Regions from separate parts of the Arthrobacter sp. MDT2-16 genome, predicted to be linked through region 1. Evidence: riboswitches for the same ligand, from Rfam matches in the RefSeq annotation. Region 1 holds a riboswitch; the other holds the start of a gene.

Region 1 (3,972 bases):
CACCTCCATGGCCCAGGCGAGGATCCCGCTGGCGGACAAGCTGTTCGTCTCCCCCGGCGTCGTGATCGCCCTCCTCGTCGTCGCCGTCGCGTTCTACGTGCTGCACCAGACCCGGTTCGGCCGCACCGTGTACGCGATCGGCGGCGGGGAGTCCTCGGCACTGCTCATGGGCCTGGCCGTCCCGCGGACCAAGATCCTCGTGTACGGGATCAGCGGGCTGTGCTCCGCGATCGCCGGGATCCTGTTCTCGTTCTACAGCCTCTCCGGGTACAGCCTGGCGGCCACCGGGCTGGAACTGGACGCCATCGCGGCGGTCGTCGTCGGCGGGACGCTGCTGACCGGCGGGTACGGCTACGTGCTCGGATCCCTCGCCGGGGTGCTCGTCCTCGGCATCGTGCAGACGTTCATCTCCTACGAGGGGACCCTGAGCTCGTGGTGGACGCGCATCGTGATCGGGGCCCTGCTCCTGGCCTTCATCCTGCTGCAGAAGCTGTTCACCCGGAAGGTGCGCCTGACCTGAGGGCTCCGGCGCCCCGGGCCGATACGCTGGGGCCATGACTGTTCTCGTGTTCCTCGACCCGGCCCACGACGACGGCAGGATCGCCGACGCGTCGCAGCCGCAGCTCATGATCTCCGACCTCGGGGCCACCCGCGGTGACGGCGTCTTCGAGTCGATGCTGGCCGTGGACGGGACACCCCGCAAGGAGCGGGCGCACCTGGCGCGGCTCGCGTCCTCGGCCGCGGCCCTCGATCTTCAGGTGCCCGACGCCGAGGCGTGGAGCCGTGCCATCCGCACCGCCCTGCGCGCGTTCGCCGCGGCCGAGCCCGGCCGGAGCGACGCCGTCGTGAAGCTGATCGCCACCCGCGGCGTCGAGGGCGCGGGACGGGCGACGGCGTGGGTGCAGGCGGCGCCGGTCCCGGCGTCGACCCTGACCCAGCGCGAGGCGGGCCTGAAGGTCCTCTTCCTCGAACGCGGCTACGACAGCACGGTGGCGCAGCGCGCGCCGTGGCTGCTGATGGGCGCGAAGACCCTCTCCTACGCCGTCAACATGGCCGCGATCCGCTACGCCAAGGCGCACGGCGCCGACGACGTCATCTTCACCTCCTCCGACGGCAAGGTCCTCGAGGGCCCCACCTCCACCGTGCTGCTCGCCCGCGAGCGCGACGGGCGGAAGACCCTCCTCACGCCGCAGCTGGAGAGCGGCATCCTGGCGGGCACCTCGCAGGCCGCGCTGTTCGCGGCGGCGAAGGAGCAGGGGTGGGAGCTCGGCTACGGTCCGCTCGAGCCGCACCACCTCCTGGAGGCCGACGCCGTATGGCTCATCTCGAGCATCCGGCTCCTCGCCCCCGTCCTCTCGCTCGACGGGCAGGAGCTCCGCACGTCGGCCCCACTGACCGCCGAACTCACGGAGCTCGTGGACCGCTTCGTGTGAAGTCCGCCACACCACCCGCCTGAACGGGCGTGATTGCGCGTCAAGCGGCGCAATGTCCGTGGTCCCGTTTTGACCCGGCACTCCGTCCTGCCCTAGCGTTTTGCTGAAATCAAGAGTTCCAGCCTTCAGGCCCTGGCCGGCTGGACAGCAACCCTCTCCCGTAGTGGGGTGCTCCAGGTGAAGATTCGGTCGCCGGGCCCAGTCCCCCGGTTGGCAAGTACGGCGTCGTGCGGTCATGTCCCGGCTTTCGTCGGCACCTCCCGCCACAGCGCGCACAGCCCAGAACAGCGAGCGTGTCACCGAGCAGCATCTCCTCCCCCGCCGGTACCCGGCGAACGATCTCACCCAGTGCGCCCTCCCCGGGCCCGCCTCCAAGAAGGACACCATGAATCTTTCCCGCAAGCTCCTCGCGGCACTCGCCGTACCCATGCTCGCCCTGACCGTCTCCTGCGGCAGCAGCTCCAGCAGCGAACCCGCCGAGACCACGGACGCCCTGGCCGGCAGCGACCAGCAGTCGCTGGACAAGTACACCACCGAGACCACCACCCCGATCGAGGAGATCGACACGGCGGACCTCGGCCTCATCACCGACGGCACGCTGCGCGTCGGCACGCTGTCGGACGCCCCGCCGAACATCTTCCTCGAGGACGGCGTCTTCACCGGCTACGACAACGAGCTGCTGCGCGCCATCGGCGACAAGCTGGGCCTCGAGGTGGAGTTCGCGTCCACTGACTTCTCGGCGCTCCTCGCCCAGGTGCAGAACAAGCAGTACGACGTCGGATCCTCCTCGATCTCCACCACGGAGGCCCGTCGCGAGAACGTCGGCTTCACCAACGGCTACGACTTCGGCTACATGGCCGTCGTCGCCAAGAACGGCTCCCCGGTCACCGGTTTCGACTTCCTCTCGGAGAGCACCCGCATCGGCGTGGTCCAGGGCACCGTCCAGGACGACTACGTCTCCAACACCCTGGGTCTGGAGCCCGTGCGCTTCCCGGACTACAACACCGTCTACGCGAACGTGAAGAACGGCCAGGTCGACGCCTGGGTGGCGCCGTCGCAGCAGGCCACCGGCCAGGTCAAGGAAGGCGACGACACCACCATCGCCGAGACGATCATCAACACCGAGAACTTCACCGCGTACGCCGTGAACAGCGACAACCAGCCCCTCATCGACGCCCTGAACGCGGGCCTCGACGCCGTCGTCGCCGACGGCACGTGGACCGAGCTCACCAAGGAGTGGTACCCCGACCGCGAGATGCCCTCCGACTGGAAGCCCGGCAGCAAAGCCGTGGAAGTAAAGTAGCGGTCCCTGCATGGACGCCCTCGAACAGCTCGGCAAGACCTTCTTCGACTGGGAGGCGATGGCAGCCGTCCTGCCGGACCTCCTGACCGTCGGCCTGCCGAACACCCTCATGCTCGCCCTGGCCTCGGGGATCATCGGAACGGTCGTCGGCATGCTCCTCGCGATCATGGGGATCTCCCGCAACCGCGTGTTCCGGTGGATCGCCCGTATCTACACGGACATCTTCCGGGGACTGCCCGCCGTCGTGATCATCCTGCTCATCGGCCTGGGGCTCGGTCCCATCCTCCGGCAGATCACGGGCAGCACCAGTCCGTACCCCCTGGGCATCCTCGCCCTCTCGCTGATCGCCTCGGCGTACATCGGTGAGATCTTCCGCTCCGGCATCCAGAGCGTGGAGAAGGGACAGCTGGAGGCCTCGCGCGCCCTGGGCTTCAGCTACAGCGCGTCCATGCAGCTCGTGGTGGTCCCCCAGGGCGTGCGGCGCGTGCTGCCCGCCCTGGTGAACCAGTTCATCTCGCTCATCAAGGAGTCCTCGCTGGTCTACTTCATCGGCCTCGTGGCCAGTGAGCGGGAGCTCTTCCGGGTCGGTAACGACGCCGCGAGCAACACCGGCAACCTGTCGCCGCTCATCGCGGCCGGGCTGTTCTACCTGTGCCTGACGATCCCGCTGACGCACCTCGTGAACTTCATCGACAACCGGCTCCGCGTGGGCAAGAAGCAGAAGCCCGAACCGGATGAACTGGCCGCGAGGATCGGCGAAGGAGCAAAGGCGTGACGACCATCGAATCGGGAACCCTGACGGGGCGGAACCTGCACCTGTCCTTCGGCACCAACCACGTGCTGCGCGGTATCGACCTGCACGTGGACCAGGGCACGACGGCATCCGTCATCGGCCCGTCCGGCTCCGGGAAGTCGACCCTGCTGCGCGTCCTGAACCGGCTCATCGAACCGGACCAGGGTGACATCCTGCTCGACGGCCGGTCCGTCCTGAAGGACAACCCGGACGAGCTGCGCCGGCGCATCGGCATGGTGTTCCAGCAGTTCAACCTCTTCCCCCACAAGACGGTGCTGGACAACGTCTCGCTGGCGCTGCGCAAGCTCCGGAAGATGTCCGCCGACGAGGCCCGTGAGAAGGCCCTCGCGCAGCTCGACCTCGTGGGCCTGAAGCACAAGGCCGACGTCCGTCCGGGCAACCTCTCGGGTGGGCAGCAGCAGCGCGTCGCGATCGCCCGGGCT
Region 2 (3,972 bases), on a different contig from region 1:
TGGTGGACCGTCCCCGTGCTCGTCCTCTCGGCGGTGCGGCATGCGGTGCTGGAGGAAGTGATCGTGGTGGGCTACCTGTTCCTCCGCCTGCGCCAGTTGGGCTGGTCCACCCCGGCCATCGTCCTCACGAGCGCACTGGTGCGGGGCAGCTACCACCTCTACCAGGGCTTCGGTCCGTTCATCGGGAACGTGCTGATGGGTCTGCTGTTCGCATGGTTCTACACACGCACCCGCCGGGTCATGCCGCTCGTGATCGCCCACGCGCTGATCGACACCGCGGGGTTCGTGGGCTTCGCGCTCCTCGGGCCGGCCATCGGGATCGGCACCTGAATGGCCGGGACAAGCCTCGCTCTCCTTCTTTGCGCACGGAAATCATGACTAAATTCCCCGCCATGCACGGTGTTACGGTGGGGGCGTTCAGCGGTAAGCGGCGGCTCCATCCGGGCCGCTACGGGACCAGCCAGGAGGAATCATGAGCGTCGTCACGAGTGTCTCGGAGTGCAGCGTCCACAACTGCTCGTTCAACCACGACGGCTGCACCGCCGTCGCCATCACGGTGTCCGGGTCCGAGGAACATGCGTCCTGCGCCACCTTCATCGACACGTCGATCAGCGGCGGCCTGCCCAAGGTGCTCGCCCATGTGGGGGCGTGCCAGCGCTCCGAATGCAGCTTCAACCACGACCTGCTGTGCAGTGCACCGGCGGTCAAGGTGGGCCCGGGCGCCGAGGCCGCCGACTGCCTCACCTACACCCACGCCTGATCCCCCTCGTGGACCGGGGAGACGGGAGGGACCCGTTCCCGGGTCCCTCCCGTCGTGCGGAGCGGGGCGTCAGATCTCGATGGGCCCGTCGGAGGTCTCGAAGGTCACCGACATGATGCCCGGCGTGCCGTTCGGGGCGATCCACTGGACCCGGACGCCGTCGAGGGTCTCCTCGACCTCGGTGCCCAGCCACTCGGTCACCCGCTCGGAGGAACCGGCGATCGTGAGGCAGTCCAGCTTGACGGACGCCGGACGGGCCTTCGAGGGGTGCAGTTCCTCGGTACCCTCGTCCCAGCGCAGCAGGTAGGGGACCTGCGGGTCGGCGATGAGCCCCTTGATGCCGATCTGCTGCCAGGTCAGCTCCTGGCCGTCGGGGAACTTGCGGTTGCCGGGGACCGCGCTGCGGCCGAGGCGTTCCTCGAAGGGCGCGAGGTCGTCGACGGCGACGCACCAGCCCATCCAGCCTCCGCCGGCTTCGGAGCGGGCGCGTACGGCCTGGCCGAACGGCGCCTTGTCCGACGCGGGGTGGTTGAGGACCTCGACGACCTCGAGGTACTGGCCATTGGCCAGCGGGAAGATCATGTTCCGGGTGCCGAAGCGGGGGTGCACACCGCCCTTCACAGGCTCCATGCCGAGCCGGCCCGAGATGCGGTCGGCGGTCGCGGCAAGTCCATCGGGTTCACAGGCGTACGAGACGTGATCCAGGCGCATGCCGACAGTGTTGCACTAAGTGATGGGGGTCTCAGCTAAGGCTTGCCTTACTCCTGATGCTGCGCCTCGTGCGGTCACCGACGGTCCCCTCGGTGTCCCGTTCCCGACCGCCCGGGCTGCCGCTTCACGCATCGTCACACGTATTGCCGGATCAGCTCCGATGGGCTTTCATGAATGCAGGTCATGAGTGCCAGCACGAAGCCCCGGCTTGCTGGCCGGCAACCCTCCAACCGCGGTGGGGTGCCCCGGGTGAAGACCAGGTTCGGCGCCGTACCGGCGCCGCGCAAGCGCGGGCTCCTGCGGGGCCGATGTCCGGGACGGCTTCGTCGGCAGGGCATCGGACGAGGAGGAGCCCCTTGACCAGGGAGCACCATGTCCAACGATTGGTCCTTTGAGACACGCCAGATCCACGCCGGCCAGGTGCCGGATGCTGCCACGGGGGCGCGTGCGCTTCCCATCTACCAGACGACGTCCTTCGTCTTCCCGAGCGCGGAGAGCGCGGCCAACCGGTTCGCCCTGACGGAGCTCGCCCCCATCTACACGCGCATCGGGAACCCGACGCAGGAGGCGGTGGAGACGCGGATCGCGAGCCTCGAGGGCGGTGTCGGCGCCCTGCTGCTCGCCTCCGGGCAGGCCGCCGAGACCTTCGCGGTCCTGAACATCGCCGAGGCCGGGGACCACATCGTGGCCAGCCCCAGCCTCTACGGCGGCACCTACAACCTCTTCAAGCACACGCTGAGGAAGTTCGGCATCGAGACCACGTTCGTGGAGGACCCGGACGACCTCGAGCAGTGGCGCGCCGCCGTCCGGCCGAACACCAAGCTGTTCTTCGGCGAGGTGGTGTCCAACCCCCGGCAGGACGTGCTGGACCTCGAGGGCGTCAGCGCCGTCGCGCACGAGCACGGGGTGCCCCTGATCGTGGACAACACCCTGTCCACGCCGTACCTGATCCGGCCCATCGAGTGGGGAGCCGACATCGTGGTGCATTCCGCCACGAAGTACCTCGGCGGGCACGGCAACGCCATCGCGGGCGTCATCGTCGACTCCGGGAACTTCGACTTCGCGCAGTACCCCGAGCGGTTCCCGGGCCTCAACACCCCCGACGAGAGCTACCACGGGCTGGTCTACGCGCGGGACCTCGGCGTGGACGGCGCGCTCGGCGCCAACCTCGCGTACATCCTGAAGGCGCGGGTCCAGCTGCTGCGGGACTTCGGCTCCGCCGTGTCGCCCTTCAACGCCTTCCTCATCGCGCAGGGCCTGGAGACGCTCAGCCTGCGCCTGGAGCGCCATGTCCAGAACGCGCAGGCCGTCGCCGAGTGGCTCGAGGGGCACGACGACGTCGAGGGCGTCGCCTACGCCGGGCTCGCCTCGAGTCCCTGGTACGAGCGCGGGAGGAAGTACGGGCCCGGCGGTACGGGTGCGATCGTCAGCTTCGACATCGCCGGCGGACTGGAGGCGGGCAAGCGCTTCGTGGACGCCCTCGAGCTGCACTCCCACGTGGCGAACGTGGGCGACGTCCGCTCGCTCGTCATCCACCCGGCATCGACCACGCACAGCCAGCTGGGGGCGGAGGCGCAGCTCACCGCGGGAGTGCGGCCCGGCCTGGTCCGGCTGGCCGTGGGCCTGGAGAACATCAACGACATCCTCGCCGACCTCGACGCGGGGTTGCGCGCCGCCAAAGGAGCCTAGCCCTTCGTGACCACCTACCCTGCCGCACCGCTGCACCCCGGGGTCGACGGCCCCCCGTCGGGAGACGGACTCCTGCGCATCGCCTCCATCGGGCCCCTGGCCCTGGAGACCGGGGGCGAGCTGCCCGACGTCCAGCTCGCCTTCGAGACCTGGGGCAGGCTCGACGCGGACCGTTCCAACGCGGTGCTCGTGCAGCATGCCCTGACAGGCAGCTCCCATGTGGCACGCGGTGCCTCGGAGGAGGAGGGCTGGTGGGACTCGCTCGTGGGCCCCGGCCGCACGGTGGACACCGACCGCTACTTCGTGGTGTCCGTCAACATGCTGGGAGGCTGCTACGGCTCGACGGGGCCGGCCAGCCTCGCACCTGACGGCACACCCTGGGGGTCGAGGTTCCCGTTCGTCACCATCCGCGACTCCGTGCGGGCCGAGGGCCTGCTCGCCGACCACCTCGGCATCGACCGGTGGCATTCGGTGCTCGGCGGGTCGATGGGCGGGGCGCGCGCCCTCGAATGGGCACTGATGTATCCGCAGCGCGTGGAGCGGTGCGCCGTCATCGCCTGCACCGCCGCCAGCTCGGCCGAACAGATAGCGTTCGCCCAGGCGCAGGTGCAGGCCATCCGGCTCGATCCGGCGTACCGCGGCGGCGACTACTACGACGGCCCGCATCCGGATGCGGGCCTCGGCATCGCCCGCCGCATCGCGCACATCACCTACCGTTCCGAGCGCGAGCTCCAGGCGCGCTTCGGTCGTGCGGAGCAGGACGCCGAGCAGCCGTTCGGGTCCGTCCTGCCCGCCGACCGGGGCCGCTACCA

What was found. Region 1 has a riboswitch for S-adenosylmethionine ahead of ACX80N_RS02640 (ABC transporter substrate-binding protein). Riboswitches for the same ligand answer to the same signal wherever they lie in the genome.
Region 2: it holds a riboswitch for S-adenosylmethionine, as region 1 does, so the genes downstream of both, ACX80N_RS13655 (bifunctional o-acetylhomoserine/o-acetylserine sulfhydrylase) here and ACX80N_RS02640 (ABC transporter substrate-binding protein) in region 1, are expected to answer to the same signal.

The regions. Positions count from the first base shown of each region.
Region 1 is NZ_JBTNDP010000001.1:544,425-548,396, forward strand. Features, by position in the region: gene yjfF (galactofuranose ABC transporter, permease protein YjfF) at 1-520, shown strand, start outside; gene ACX80N_RS02635 (aminodeoxychorismate lyase) at 555-1,433, shown strand; SAM riboswitch class IV at 1,541-1,659, shown strand; gene ACX80N_RS02640 (ABC transporter substrate-binding protein) at 1,819-2,736, shown strand; gene ACX80N_RS02645 (amino acid ABC transporter permease) at 2,747-3,511, shown strand; gene ACX80N_RS02650 (amino acid ABC transporter ATP-binding protein) at 3,508-3,972, shown strand, end outside.
Region 2 is NZ_JBTNDP010000007.1:199,598-203,569, forward strand. Features, by position in the region: gene ACX80N_RS13640 (CPBP family intramembrane glutamic endopeptidase) at 1-330, shown strand, start outside; gene ACX80N_RS13645 (DUF1540 domain-containing protein) at 473-760, shown strand; gene ACX80N_RS13650 (VOC family protein) at 830-1,471, opposite strand; SAM riboswitch class IV at 1,651-1,767, shown strand; gene ACX80N_RS13655 (bifunctional o-acetylhomoserine/o-acetylserine sulfhydrylase) at 1,844-3,160, shown strand; gene metX (homoserine O-acetyltransferase MetX) at 3,167-3,972, shown strand, end outside.